Regions from separate parts of the Paenibacillus sp. 203 genome, predicted to be linked through region 1. Evidence: riboswitches for the same ligand, from Rfam matches in the RefSeq annotation. Region 1 holds a riboswitch; the other holds the start of a gene.
What was found. A riboswitch is a leader RNA that binds a small molecule or an ion and turns the genes downstream of it on or off. The one in region 1 is predicted to bind S-adenosylmethionine.
Positions count from the first base shown of each region.

Region 1 (7,940 bases):
TTTATCTAAAATATGGTCGATTACACTCATGGTGTATCCTCCTTCGCTGTCACAGGGCGACGAAATGAACGACAGGACTTATGAACGAGAATGCTTTCACAAACCTGCGTTCGAACCCTGCCGTAATGTATGTTCATGACTGGCCTTGTATGTTGTCTGTGCTATTTAGCATAGTAAAACCTAATGATAATACTAACATATCTTTAGGTAAGGAACCATACTTATTCCCGCTTCTTTCTGCTTTTCACCTAGGAAAACAGGCAACTGCCAAGCTTATCTCAACATTGCGTATAGCCAAGAAATAACAAAACAGGACTGAAAGTGCCTTTTTTCACACTGTCCTTCATGTCATTCTTATAGAAAACAGCAAGCCTCCTGAAATACTGGAAACTTGCTGTTTAGTGCTGTACATATTTGTTCCCGGCGTGAAAACGACAAAGATGCTGCGGATGTGCTAACGCTCTAGCGCAGCGCCTCATCCAGATCACTGATCAGGTCGTCAATATCCTCCAAACCTACGGAGAAACGAAGTAGTCCGTCCGTAATCCCGCGCTCCAATCGTACACTATGGGGCATAGCCGCATGTGACATCATCGCCGGATACGACAAGATGCTTTCCACAGCTCCCAGACTCACCGCTACAATTGGAATACGTACGCGACTGAGGACTTCTTTTGCACGCTCACCAGAACCCACATCAAACGATATCACTGCACCATAACCGCTGGATTGACGCTCATGAACTTCACGCCCTGGATGATTTTCCAGACCCGGGTAGTATACTGCCTCAATGTCGTTGCGCTCGTTCAGCCAGTTAGCGAGCTTAGCTGCACTCTTTTCGCTGTGAGCCATACGAGCCTCCAGTGTCTTCATACCGCGCATGAGCAACCATGACTCCTGCGGAGCCAGCACGGTACCCAGTCCATTTTGGAGCTGCTTGATTTGTCTCCCGAGCGATTCGGTACGTGCTACCGCAAGTCCTGCCAGCACATCGCTGTGTCCGCCCAGAAACTTGGTCGCACTGTGCAATACAATATCGACTCCCTGCTCAATCGGACGTTGATAATAAGGTGTCATAAAAGTATTATCCAATAAAGTTAAAAGTCCGTGATCCTGTGCCCAAGAGGTTATTCCTGCTACATCGGTAATTTTGAGTGTCGGATTGGACGGGGTTTCCATATATACAGCCCTTGTATTCTCCTGTAACGCCTCTTTCACAAGGTTAAGGTCCGTCATGTCGACGAAGGTCGTTTCGATATTCATCCGTTTCAAAATGGAGGTCAGCAGTCGATATGTTCCCCCATATACATCCTCGGAAACAATGACATGATCTCCAGCGGATAAAAGCATAAAGGTAGTAGAGATGGCCGCCATACCTGACGCAAAGGCAAAGCCGCACGCCCCCCCTTCTAATAAAGCGATATAATCCTCCAAAGCTTGTCGTGTCGGATTACCTGAACGGCTATAGTCATGCTGGGGAGGATTAAAAATATCATAATGGTGAAAGGTAGAAGCTTGATAGATCGGGACGCTCGAGGCCCCCGTAACGCTGTCAATTTCAGAACCAAAATGCAGCAGCTTGGTAGCGAACTTCCGCTCTTTGTTCAAATCCTGCCCGATCCTCCTCGCATCCTCTATCATTGCAGCTCTCCTCCTTCTACTTCTTGACGTGCCGCTTCCAACGCCGAACGCAAATCTTCAATGAGGTCGTCTGTATGCTCAATGCCTACGGAGAAACGCAATAGCCTGTCATCTACCCCGACAGCATCCCGAATTTCTGCTGGTATGTCCGCATGTGTCTGCACAGCGGGATAGGTCATTAACGATTCCACACCGCCGAGACTTTCCGCAAACGCAATGAGCTTAATGTGACGAAGCAAAGGTTCCACATAACGAGCATCCTTTACTTTAAAGGAGAAGATACCTGTATTTCCGCTGGATTGTTTATTTTGAATCTCACGACCTGGGTGGCCTTCGAGAGCTGGATAGAATACTTCTGCCACCGCCGGATGCGTCAGTAAATAGTTAGACAACACTGTTGCATTATGCTCATGTCGGTCCATACGCAGCGCTAACGTCTTCATCCCCTTCATCAACTGATAGCAGTCACTCGGGGAAAGCACGGCTCCTATGGAATTGTGCAGAAAGGAAATTTCAGCTGATAGCTCTTTGCCTTTGGTTACGATTAACCCTGCCAGCACATCGTTGTGTCCGCCCAAATACTTGGTTGCGCTATGTACCACAATATCCGCGCCCAGTTCCAATGGCCGCTGGAAGTATGGTGTTAGCAGCGTATTATCTACAATGGTAAGCAACTGATGTTGTGATGCCCATTCAGCCACCGCTTGAATATCAGTAATCATCATTAACGGATTTGTAGGTGTTTCTATGAATACAGCTTTGGTATTCGGTCGACATGACTGTTCGAGTGCTTCAAGATCGTTCGTATCCACATAACTGGCTGTTACACCAAATTTAGATAAAATACGCTCCAGCAAACGATATGTCCCGCCATACAGATCCAGCGATACTATGAGATGATCTCCCTGTCCAAACAATGCAAATACCGTTTGCAGCGCCGCCATACCTGAGCTGCATGCAAAGCCTGCATCACCAGATTCAAGTGCAGCAGAAGCCTCTTCCAGTACCTTTCGCGTGGGATTGATCGTCCGAATATAATCAAATCCTGTGCTTTGACCCAGACGGGGATGGCGGAACGCCGTAGATTGGTAAATTGGGTAATTAACAGCCCCGGTTACTGGCTCCTCTACTGAACCGATTTGTGCCAATCTACTTTCGATTTTCCACTGTTTCTCACTCATATGAATCCTCCTGTTAACTTCCATAGTGGGTTCTATAACCAATCCTGCAAAAATGGATGTCAAAGACTATACTGCTGCGCTACTGCAAGGTGGTACTGTACAAGGTTAAACTACAAGCCCCTTTTTTAAATCTGGGGCCCGATATCGTAAGGTGTCTCTTGGTATACATAATAGTTCAGCCAATTCGAGAATAATAAATTGGCATGCGCCCGCCAGATTGAGGGCGGTGTGCGCTCAGGATCATCATTAGGAAAATAATTTTTGGGAACTTCAATATCCATTCCTTTGGCCACATCGCGGTCGTATTCCCATTTCAATGAAAGCGGGTCATATTCAGAATGCCCAGTTACAAAAATTTGTTTACCGTCAAGCGTGGCTACGAGGTACACTCCGGCTTCCTCGGATTCGGATAAAACTTCTAATTCGGCGATATGATCAATATCTTCCCGCCGAACCTCCGTATGTCTGGAGTGAGGGGCATAAAACAGTTCATCAAAGCCGCGTAGCAATTTTACTTTAGGTTTAATCACGGTGTGTGGAAATACGCCAAAGCATTTGTAGTCGAGCCCGTATTTCGGGACATTGAAATGATGGTATAAACCTGCCTGTGAGGCCCAACAAATGTGCATGGTCGAAGTTACATTCGTTTTCGTCCACTCAAAGATTTGCCGGATCTCCTCCCAGTAGTTCACATCCTCAAACTCAAGCTGTTCAACCGGAGCTCCTGTAATGACCATGCCGTCAAAACGACTGTTCTTGATCTCGTCAAACGTTTTATAGAACATGTTCAAATATTCTTGCGATGTATTTTTGGATACATGAGACTTCATGTGTACCAGCGTGACGTCCACTTGCAGCGGCGTATTGCCGACCAGGCGCAATAGTTGGGTTTCTGTCGTTTCCTTTGTAGGCATCAAATTCAAAATGGCGATGCGCAACGGACGAATGTCCTGATGATAAGCTAGGCTTTCATCCATTACGAAAATATTTTCGCCCTCCAGCACTTCCTTGGCAGGTAGCGTGTCTGGGATTTTAATCGGCATGTAAACTCACTCCTTGTTCGGTAAGTTTTGCGAAAATCGTCCTGCTGAGATGCCGGGCATATAATAAAAAGACCTTTCTCTGGTTAGAGAAAGGTCATATTTGTATCCATATGCGCCTCTCTCATCTGTCAGGGCAACGCTCTTTGTACAAAGCGCGCGTCCTGCAAGAATTAGCACCGTGCGATTAAAATCGCCGGTTGCCGGGTATCATCGGGCTAGTCCCTCCACCTGCTCTTGATAAGATTTCGCTATATTCATTTTGGGTTCACAAAGTTCTTGTTGTTCACTTTAATGCATCGGCTGGGCTTCGTCAAGATGGGACTTTTAAATTTGTGCCCTGCAATCACATTTTGTCTACCTTTTCCATAGGTTAAATCATATCCCTCCTTTCGCTGAAGCTCTTGCCACTACTGTCGATTTAGCCCATGATTTTGCGCTTGAAAGGCCGTAGGCCGAGCGTTATACTATACAAGTGCTATTAGGCAAAAATATGGAGCAGTAGTGCAGACTTTGAGTGTTTCCTGCGATACTGTGGCAATCAAAAAAAGAACATTTGAGAGGTGAATCCGGAATGGAAGGCGACCCGAGTCCGAATAGGCGGCGATCCCTGAACAACAGCATAGGAATGACTTCAGCTTGCCGAAAGACGGGACGCCAGGCTCTGCATGCTCCAAAAGCCTCCGGCTTTTGATGAGAATGCACGCTTACCCGCACCGGCTAACTGGCTAACTGAGTTCATTCCTTATGCTTAAGGTAAACGTATTTCCGTTACGACGGAGCATAAGGAGTGACATATATGAAAATCCGTTTGGTCAACAACGGGGTTTTTACCCCTGTCGAAGAAATTGAAATGGCGCTTACTGCACCGGCAGAAGGTTTTTATTGGATTGATGCTGATGTCGATGATTTGGCAGTGCTCCAACCTTTATTTTCCATGCATGATCTTGCAGTAGAAGACTGTTTGAGTGAAGAAGAACAGCGTCCGAAGATCGAAATTTATGAAAGCCATTATTTTATCGTTGTAAATAGCATTCGTTTTGATGATGAAGAAATATTTTTGCGAGCTTTGAACATTTTTCTCGGCCGCCATTTTATCATTACGGTGACCAAGCAGAAAATCAATGAGCTTCGTACCCTCAAGCCTATGCTGTGGGAGCAAGAAGTCAGCCAGCCTGACCGTTTTATGTATCTGTTGGTCGACTTGATTGTTGACAACTATTTTCTGGTTGGTGACCGGATTGAGGTCCGCATTGAAAAGCTGGAAGAAGATATTCTAATGCATACGAAAAAGTCGCATTTGAACGAAATCATCGGCTTACGAAGTGAGATTCTGTGGCTGAAAAAAGTGCTAGGTCCGCAAAAGGAAGTCATCAATACCCTGAACAAACGGGATTTGCGACTCATCGACGATCAATTACAAAAATATTTCAGCGACATTTATGAAAATGCTGTGAAAATTTCGGAGACTTTTGAAACTTACCGCGATTTGATGGGTAACCTTCGAGAAGCTTATCAATCCAGTATCGCCAATCGTGCCAATGAAATTATGCGTGTGTTTACGGCAATAACGACCGTATTTATGCCATTGACGGTCATTACCGGAATATATGGGATGAACTTCGATAATATGCCTGAACTTCATACACGTTATGGCTATTTTGTCGTCATTGGTATTATGGTGGCACTAGGTGTCAGTATGTTCTGTATTTTCCGCAAGAAAGACTGGGTTTAAAAAGAAAAGGGGAAAAAGTACGGAGTTGGATACCTATTTCGATTTTCAAGCTTGATCATAAAAAGCAGCAGCCGTGTCCTATGAGGAACTGGCTGCTGCTTTTTAGTATGTTGGACCCTGAATGTACTTTAATACTTTAGCTTTATCCAATCAGTTCTATATTATCCAACATGTCGGTCGGGTACCTGCTGATGGCGAAACCGTATACGGATCAGACGCAGACGCTCATAAATTTGATCCAATCCTGTTTCTGTCGCCTTTTCTTCCCCATACACTTTCAGCATGACAGGCTTGAGCAACGTATCCCCCAACTCTTCATAAGCAGACCAGATGACTGCCTGCTCCTCCTCAGATACATTCACCAATTCCTTGCGGATCAGCTTCTCCATATCAATGCCATCCCTGTCCAAATGCTCCACAGCTTCAATCATTTCTCTACGATGCAAACCTGTCTTCATCCCGATATGCTCCAGTGAAAGACCGTCCGAAATGCCTTCGATAATCGTTCTAGTTAGGCTGAATTTATTCAGCTCCTGCCTGTATTGGTTCTCTTTTTGCTTGTATAGCCATGACAAAAAAACTTCTTCTTCCAGCGTCTCTGTTACCCAGTTCAACGGAAATGGCGTGGTCCGGTCATTTTGTGTCGTAATAGCCAATAGCTCCGTCCCATATTGCGACACCTTACCCTGTCCCATACCAGGCAGCTCCAACAATTCTTCTTCGGTATGGGGAAGATAGACGCTAATGAGCCGAAGCAGCCGATTCGTAGCAATAAAATAAGGCGCTTTTCGTTCCGTTGCTGCTTTTTGCCGTCTCCACATTGTCAACTGCTCATACACTTCATCACGTGGAAACAAATCACTGTAGCAATACAGCTTTTGCAGCGTTTGTCCTCGTCCTGATGATCCTTCTTGCTCATGAAATACGCCATGGATTAAGGGCCTGTAGCCCTCAGCCATTTTGAGCGCCAGCTCATGACGGTATACATGCAGTAATTCCTGCCACAAGCTGCCCTCATACCAAAGGTCGTCTATACTTTCATCCGGGACATGGTGTGTGCTCCAGCCTGCACTCCATCCCCCTTCATGTTGCCCAATCCATACCTGAGCAAAGTCCTCATAGCCCTGTTCATTCCGTTTGGACAAACGATTTAAAAATACAATCTCCATGATTTCTTCCTCCCTCATATCGTTGAAAGACAGTCCCGCACAACACAAAAACGCAAAAAAAGCACCTATCCTGCGTATTCGCAAGAAAGGTGCTTCCCTTTTTGAGCCGTACTATGCTGTTGCCTATATAATAACCGTACCTTGGAGTGCCGTCAACCATAAATTCTAATGATTCAGCTTTTCCTTTGCCAATGCCAGAGCACCGCACAATCCAGCATTGTCACCCAATCCCGGAGATACGATATATTGCTCAATATCTGTTGTCAGACTCGAATGCTGTACGTATCCGTTCAAAAGTTCTTGAAGCTTGGTACGAATGAGCGGGAACAGTTGGTCCTGCTTCATCACTCCCCCGCCCATAATAATTTTTTGCGGTGACAGGATTAATACATAGCTCATTAAAGCCTGTGCCAGATAGTACGCTTCCATTTCCCAGGCTGCGTGATCGACAGAAAGCTCATGTCCTTTAACCTTCCATCTTTTTTCGAGCGCAGGACCTGCTGCCAGTCCCTCCAAACAATCTTCGTGATAAGGACATGTCCCCTCGTAAGTATCTTCTGGGTGACGACGTACCAGAATATGCCCCATTTCTGGGTGGGATAATCCATGTATCAGCTTTCCACCAACCAAAGCACCTGCCCCGATGCCTGTACCTATCGTAATATACAGACAGTTGTCCAATCCCTTGGCGGCACCCCAAATAGACTCACCAAGTGCTGCTCCATTCACATCCGTGTCAAACCCCATAGGCACGTCAAAATGCTGTTTCAGTTTGCCAATTAAATTGTAATTTCCCCAATGTGGCTTTGGCGTTGTTGTAATATAGCCATATGTATCACTGCCTTCGATAGGATCAATCGGCCCGAACGAGCCTACACCCAATGCTTCAATGCCCTTGCCTTCAAAAAATGCGATGACATTCTCCATTGTTTCTGCTGGGGTGGCCGTTGGAAAGCTTGCTCGTTCCAGTACCTCCCCATGTTCGTTGCCAATTCCACATACAAATTTGGTACCGCCTGCCTCAATTGCTCCCAATACTGTCATAGTTGCTGTTGTCCCCTTTCAATAATCCGGTTCTCTCTCCACTATATTCACCTGAAATGTGCCCGAGGTCAATCCCCTTATCGCAATTGTATATAATCCTTCACATGACTATACAACTCCCTTGACATAA
Region 1 is NZ_JAXCHD010000004.1:501,588-509,527, reverse strand. It holds gene mqnC (cyclic dehypoxanthinyl futalosine synthase) at 1-30, opposite strand, end outside; gene WA407_RS11800 (aminotransferase class I/II-fold pyridoxal phosphate-dependent enzyme) at 463-1,641, opposite strand; gene WA407_RS11795 (PLP-dependent transferase) at 1,638-2,822, opposite strand; gene metA (homoserine O-acetyltransferase MetA) at 2,948-3,865, opposite strand; SAM riboswitch class I at 3,984-4,109, opposite strand; gene corA (magnesium/cobalt transporter CorA) at 4,662-5,597, shown strand; gene WA407_RS11780 (HRDC domain-containing protein) at 5,759-6,766, opposite strand; gene WA407_RS11775 (ROK family protein) at 6,932-7,810, opposite strand.

Region 2 (7,940 bases), on a different contig from region 1:
CATAGGGTTCGGCGTTGCACTGACCGCAATTGCTTAGGCAGCCGTATTCAATCACATCATAATCTGGATTCTGTTCCAGCTTGGACATGATTTCATCGGTACCCCAATGCATATTACTGGTGCAAAACTCAATAATAGGTCTTAACATTTTTTCACCTGCTTTGGATGACGGGCATTTTAATTTGGCCCGCTTTGTAATATAATAATAAAGGTATAGGAAAGGAGTTGAATTCTAATGAGCGAAACACAAAGCGTTCAAATGTATGATGAAGTAGCTGATGTACTGGATAAGCTCCGTCCGTTCCTGCAACGCGATGGTGGCGACGTTGAGCTGGTTGACGTTGAAGACGGCATCGTTAAGCTGAAGCTGGTAGGCGCTTGCGGCAGTTGCCCAAGTTCCACAATCACGCTGAAAGCAGGGATTGAACGTGCTCTTCTCGAAGAAGTCGACGGCGTCCAAGAAGTGGTACAAGTATTCTAATGCTTGATGCATAATGATCATGAGAGTCTTGACTTCGGTAACGAAGCTCAAGACTCTTTTTTGTGTTACAGCGTCTGAGGGAGCACTCAAGCTTATATGGTTGGCCGAATGGGGTCCAATCCTCCCGATACATCCATAATATTACCTGTTATAAAATCCGAATGCTCCTCACACAAATAGGCGATCACTCGCGCAATGTCCTCTCCACTCCCCGGACGTCCACGCGGTGTCTCTTTATCCTGCATGCCGATAACATCGGCAATTGACATTTCCTTATTTGCTCCTCGAATATCCCCTGGACAGATCATATTGACCGTAATGCCATAAGGAGCTTCCTCCACAGCCAGTGATTTCGTAAAAGACACCAGCCCCACCTTAGCGGCTGCGTAGACGGCGCGATGAGGCCAAGCCCTTGCTTCTCCAGCATGACCAAAGCCAAAATGAATAATACGTCCCCATTGCTGGCTACGCATGTGAGGCAATACCAAATGATCCAGCAACATGGTACCGACCAGATTCCCTTGTATCATAGCATGAATCTCAGCTACACTGTAATCCGCAAACAGACGGCGTTCCCGGATGAACGGTCCGGCATTGTTCACCATAATATCGACTCCGCCTAGCCGATCCTGTACTTCACCAATCAGCCTCCTAATATCTTCCTGAACAGAGATATCCCCTTGTAAAGACAAGCAGCGTACTCCCTTAGACTCAATCACCCGCTTAAGCGCTTCAGCTTCTGCTTGGCTATGCACATAATTCAGTGCAATATTACAGCCTTCATCCGCCAGACGCAGAGCGGTCGTTTTACCTAGACCTTTGGCACTGCCCGTTATGAATGCGACTTTATCTCTCAACAATTTTCCTCCTGTTCACAGAGAACGGTCACCCCCAAGTATAAAATATTTAAGCTTCCCCTACAACTCCATCCAAAAAGAAACCCCCAGTCCTCTTGTTCAAGAGAATCTGGGGGTTGCGTGCAATGCGTTCTCGTTCCCTACTTAAAATGCCGGGATAATTGCGCCTTGGTATTTATCTTCAATGAATTTTTTAGTTTCTGGAGATTGCAAAGCTTTAAGCAACTTCTGAATCGCTTCGGAATCTTTATTATCAGGACGTGCTACCAGAACGTTAGCATATGGAGAATCCTTGTCTTCCAGTGCCAGTGCATCTTTCGTAGGGTTCAGCTTCGCTTCCAAAGCGTAGTTCGTGTTGATCAACGCAATATCCACTTCAGGCAACTGACGTGGCAGCATAGCCGCCTCCAGCTCCTTGAATTCCAGGTTTTTCTTATTTTCAGTAATATCTTTTACCGTAGCTTCAATGTTGCTTGCGTCTTTCAGCTTGATCAGACCTTGTTTTTCCAACAACAGCAAAGCACGGCCTCCGTTTGTCGCATCGTTCGGAATGGCTACAGTTGCGCCATCTGGAAGTTCATCAAGCTTTTTATATTTTTGGGAGTAGATGCCGAAAGGCTCCAGGTGAACCGCGCCCACAGAAACCAAATCCATTTTGCGCTCTTTGTTCATCACATTCAAGTAAGGTACATGTTGATAGAAGTTAGCATCCAGCTGCTTGTCAAACAATTGAACGTTCGGCTGTACGTAGTCGTTAAACTGAACGACTTGGAGACGAACCCCTTCTTTTTCCAACTGAGGCTTGATCGCTTCCAAAATTTCCGCATGCGGCACAGGAGAAGCTCCAACTTTCAGTTCCACTTCACGTGGTGATCCGCCTGTATTCTCGTTCGCATTGTTTGTATCCGATGTTGTGCTCTTTGTGCCGCAAGCAGCCAGCACCGCAATTAATGTCAAGCTTAATATAGCCAATACCCATTTCTTCATGTTATTACCCCTCCAATAATTTGTAATATTCAGGAGCAGACGTCCTGATCAATAAGGATATCTATATGTTTTCCCTATTTTCGAGTATAATGCCGCACGAGCCGATCTCCCGCCATTTGCAGCAATTGTACCAATACAACCATCAGCACGACCGCAACGATCATGACAGCCGTTTCATAACGATAATAGCCGTAGTTGATAGCCAGTGTACCCAGTCCACCGCCCCCGATCATCCCGGACATTGCCGTGTAGGATACGAGTGTAACGACGGTAATGGTTAATGCGGCGAGCAGACCCGGAAGTGCCTCACGTAACAGCACACGCCGGATAATTTGTCCTGTCGAGGCACCCATCGCTTGTGCGGCTTCAATGACGCCCTTGTCCACTTCACGCAGAGACGTTTCGACAAGACGTGCAAAGAATGGGGCAGCCCCGATAACCAATGGCGGAATGGTTCCCAGCACCCCGGTCGAGGTACCTACCAGCGATCGTGTAAAAGGAATAAGTGCAACGATCAAAATGATAAAGGGTACGGAACGTAAAATGTTAACGATAAATGATAATACAATGTATATCACCTTCATCAGAGTCAACGAGGAGCGGCTCGCCAGAAACAATAATATACCAAGCGGCAAACCAATAACGAGGGTGAACAATGCAGATGCCCCAAGCATCTGAAGGGTTTCCAGCGTAGAATTCCCTAGCTCTTCCCAACTCACTTGTGAAAAATCAAGTTCGCTCATTGTCCAATCACCTCCACATCAAGCCCTTGCCCAGACACTTCGCGCAACGTATGCTCTATATCCTCATGATTTCCTTCAAAACGAACGATTAGCTGTCCATAGGGTACATTTTTAATCGTAGATATAGTTCCCTGCAAGATCGCAAAATCAACACCAGTACTTCGAGCCGTACGCGACAGAATCGCATCATATGTTTTGCTGCCCAAGAAGGAGATACGCACCACCTGCGCTGACTCGCCGCCACCTGCTGCCGCAATCGCTGCTTGCAGCTCCTCGGGATGTTCTGACTCCCGTTGAATAAAGTCCTTGGTTACCTGGTGCTGCGGCTTCAAAAATACTTCCGCTACCGGACCTTGCTCCACGATGTCGCCCTGATGAATAACACCAACTCGATCACAAATGCTTTGAATGACATGCATTTCATGTGTAATCAGCACGATGGTTAAATTAAAACGTTGATTAATATCCAGCAGCAATTTCAGGATAGACCCCGTCGTCTGCGGATCAAGCGCAGAAGTCGCTTCGTCACACAGCAATACATGAGGATCACTAGCCAGCGCCCGTGCAATTCCTACCCGCTGTTTCTGTCCACCTGAGAGCTGTGACGGATACTTTCTACTATGTTCTTCCAGACCCACCAGTTCCAGCAGCTCACGAACCTTCATGTCCACCTTCTGCTTGGGAGTGTTTACGAGACGCAATGGAAATGCAATATTGTCATACACCGTCGCCGAAGACAACAAATTAAAATGCTGAAAAATCATTCCGATTTTTCGACGTTGCTTCTGTAACTGGGATTGACTCACAGTGGTGAGGTTTACCCCGTCTACCCATACTTCACCTGAAGTAGGGCGTTCCAATAAATTAATACAGCGGATCAATGTACTTTTCCCCGCCCCGGAGTGACCAATCACTCCGAATATTTCTCCACGCTTTATAGAAAGATTCAACCCAGACAGCGCATTAACGCGTCGGTTGCCTTTGCCATAATGCTTGGTTAACTGCTTAAGCTCTATCAACGTGCTGCGACCCCCTTCACTTCTTCCTTACCCTTTTAACCAGTTGTCATCTCTCAGGATTGTATAAAATCGCTATTTATTTATACAAAAAAGAGCCCCTTTCACAGAATGAAAAGGGCCCCACCTTGCGAACCTTTTCTCATCTGCCAAAATCGCTATAACTCTAGCGGTTTTGTAGGAATTAGCACCATCATGTTCCCTCCCAGTGTATTACACCGGGAAAGAACGGGTTGCCGGGCTTCATCGGGCCAGTCCCTCCACCTCTCTGGATAAGAAAAATATGTTAAACTCCAGCTTTAGCTGTCCGTTAAGTTTATATAAAAAAATATAATTCAAGCATTTTTCTGAAACTAGGTTTCAGTATAGATAGTTTACATAGCTTTGTCAAAGGATATTTTCTATCATATTTTTGGGCGTACTGCCCGGTTCTCCCATTGTTTCGCAGTATAAGTAAAGGCGTTTGACAGCGACCGACACACCATTTCCAAGCCCTGCTGCAAATCTTCCAAATGGTGATTGAGGTCCTCCAGTTGGATTTTTCCATACAAAGCTCGGTGTCGTTGCCAGAGATCATCCTGCATTTCCGTATTCATATAGTGTATCTCCGTATTCCGACGCTTACGCAGCCGATTGATGGCATCGTTGTATGTGTCCTTGATATCAATTAAATTATCGGTCAATACAGGATGCATTTTGAGATATTTGAGCTGCCGCAACACGGTAAAATACGAATAATGAGCCTTATACTGCCCTGTTTTTAAATCACACAGATCATTTAGCCAGTTGCCCAGCTTATCTAAAATGGAGAATACCCTCACAAACCCATCTTTATAAAAGAAAACATATAATGCATAGTCGGATTTTTCATCCTCGCTCATATCTTCAGCATATCCGGCTTTCACATTCATACGGAAAAAGGCGGCAGCATGATGGCTCTGCTCCAGTTCATCCAGAGATGACATTAGACCGCGTGTCAAAATATCCGCCTTCCGAAAATCGTGGGTCGGATCTCCACCAGCCTGAATTTGCCGCTCCAGCAGGTTCAACATATCTGACATGCTATTCATGGCATCCAGCAAGATGCCCTTGTTCACACGTGGCGGCTCACCCAGTAGCTTGCGTATCATGCTTACGCCTCCTTATAAATGTAAAATCCGGCTGTAGGTTTCATTAGGGCGTCAAGCGAAATAACTCGTCCATCGTTGATCTACAAGCTTAACAATATCCTCACGCGGTAACACCTCATCCGGATACCCCGGCTTCATACGCGCATCCACTACAATCGGCAGCTTATAGTTCAGATGATGCAAACGCACTTCGCTGTCCGCGTACATATCCGTAGCCGGGTTAAAGCGTGTGAACACCGTCCACAGGAACGAGGCTTGAGAGCGAACAACTTCTTTGGCATCATCCACAATGAAGACGAGCGGCCACTCTTGCTCACCTGCGGCTAATCGCTCCAAAACACGTGCCGCCAGCTCAGGCTCCTGCTCAAAGGACGCACCCGATACGACGAGGCATCCTCCGCAATAGGGCTCAATTTCACGAATTCCCGGCAGATCGCCTCCCTCATAAGCACGAGGCAATTCACGTACAGGCTCACCTATCCCCATCAGGATCGCCTTACTACCATGATTCAGCTTGCGGCCTGTGTAATCGAGTGTATCGTGTGACGTGTGATTGAAAATAAATAAATCCGTTGCTGGATTAAATCGCTCCAGAATGGTTTCCAGCAGCAGGTTAAAGTCAGATAAATCAATTACTCGATCCGTCAGCATCAGGAACTTGGTCAAGGATAATTGACCTTGACCCAAAATAGTAAAACCGGATACAAGCGCTTCACGGGAGTAGCTTTCTCGTACGACTGCCGCTGCCAGCGCATGTACGCCCGTTTCCGCATACGCCCACAGGGACTTTACGGAAGGCATCACAAGCGGATAAGCAGGCGACAGCAGACGTTGCAAAAACTCACCGAGATAGTAGTCTTCTTGCCGAGGCTTACCTACAATGGTTGCCGGATAAATGGCATCCTTGCGGTGATGCATATGTTTGACATGAAATACAGGGAAATCATGCTGTAATGAATAATATCCAAAATGATCACCAAACGGGCCTTCTGGACGGCGTTCATGAGGCGGCACATAACCGCTGATTGCAAATTCTGCTTCTGCTGGAATCCGGTGACCCCCAAGCGGATCTTCTGTCATGGGCAGCTTGTCTCCCATAATAAGCGAAGCCAGCAGCAGCTCAGGTAAGTTTTCTGGTGCTGGAGCAATGGCAGACGCAATCAGGGCAGGCGGGCCACCAATGATAATCGTCGTAGGCAATGGCTCATTACGCAGCTCCGCTTCATGATAATGGAAACCGCCGCCTTTATGAATTTGCCAGTGAATGCCCGTCGTCTGATCATCATAAATCTGAATGCGGTACATCCCCAGATTATGATCCTTGGGCTGACCTGGCTTCTCGGTATACACAAGTGGAAGCGTAATAAACGGCCCCCCGTCCTCATGCCAACTGATCACTTTAGGCAGTGGCGCTAACGGAGCCTCTGTACGGCGAACTCCCAATACAGGGGCCTCGCTATGAGATACTGTTTTTAGCCCTACTTTTAGCATGTCCTTAATCAGGCCACGTTCATTCCACAATGCTTTGGGTGTAGGTGGAAACAATGTTTTGGTGGCTCCGACAATCGCATCCATCAGTTGCTCTGGTCGCGGGCCAAAAGCCATATCCACACGGCGATTCGTGCCAAACAGATTACTGGCTACAGGAAACGGGGTTCCTTTTACATTCGTGAACAGCAGTGCCGGCCCTTCTTCCTCAATGACTCTTCGATGAATCTCAGCCAGCTCCAAGTAAGGATCGACAGGTGCCTCTATAATTTTAAGATGATTTTCTTTACGCAGCGCTTCAATAAATTGGCGCAAATTCTGGTAGATCAACTGGACGACTCCTCCTAAGCAAATCAAGCCCTCGAGAAACTCGTGGGCCTGGTTTGTTTCTTATATGCTATTATACGTGTTTAAACGCCTCTTGGGCAAAAATCCGTTTCACTATGATCTATGAAATGCTTAGGTACGTTGTGCTTGGGTCGGAACAAGCTTGCGGTCTGGTGACAATTGCCATACACGATAGCTCAGATAAGCCAAAATGGAGAACAACGATGCAATCACCAGCATATGTCCCAGCACGATAAACATATAGATTTCAGGTCTGTTGACGTACAACAAGATAATTCCAATCACCACTTGAAGCAAAATTAACAAGACCGATACGACACCCAATATACGGATATCTCGGTGATTAGGGTGATAACGGTATGAGTAGTGACCCACAGCCAAGATAATGACGAACAGCAGACCGGCTGAAATCTGATGAAGCAGCAGTGGAGATATGAAGCCCCCAATATTTACAACCTTCTGGATGACCGAGTGACTAAGCAACGCCCCTGAATAAACAGCAATATAGGTATAGATCGTCGATAGCCATATAAAGTTGCGATAGCCCCGACTGACACGCCCAGGAATCAGACGCGGAGTGTGGCGTGAGTCCGCGTGCTCCTGCCAGGCCCCCAGCGTCATCATAGTTGCACTGGCAAAGGCGATAAGCGCAAAGCCAAAATGCAGTCCCATGACAGCAGCCGATTGGGAGAAGATGACAGCCAACGCCCCCATGGCACCTTGTATGATGACAAACAAGAGCGTGAGCAGCGAGAATAGCTGTAAATCCTTCCGATGCTTCATAAACAGCAAAAAGCCAACAAATGAGGCGATAGAAAGAATCCCGGCCATGGCACTGACAGAGCGATGAGAGAACTCAATAAGGGATGCAATCGTGTGTGCCGGAACCA
Region 2 is NZ_JAXCHD010000006.1:119,997-127,936, reverse strand. It holds gene WA407_RS15480 (YuzB family protein) at 1-148, opposite strand, end outside; gene WA407_RS15475 (NifU family protein) at 236-481, shown strand; gene WA407_RS15470 (SDR family oxidoreductase) at 574-1,338, opposite strand; gene WA407_RS15465 (MetQ/NlpA family ABC transporter substrate-binding protein) at 1,483-2,325, opposite strand; gene WA407_RS15460 (methionine ABC transporter permease) at 2,400-3,068, opposite strand; gene WA407_RS15455 (methionine ABC transporter ATP-binding protein) at 3,065-4,087, opposite strand; SAM riboswitch class I at 4,224-4,363, opposite strand; gene WA407_RS15450 (Cthe_2314 family HEPN domain-containing protein) at 4,489-5,214, opposite strand; gene WA407_RS15445 (UbiD family decarboxylase) at 5,266-7,032, opposite strand; gene WA407_RS15440 (COX15/CtaA family protein) at 7,162-7,940, opposite strand, start outside.
Region 2: another riboswitch for S-adenosylmethionine. It lies ahead of WA407_RS15455 (methionine ABC transporter ATP-binding protein); the one in region 1 lies ahead of metA (homoserine O-acetyltransferase MetA).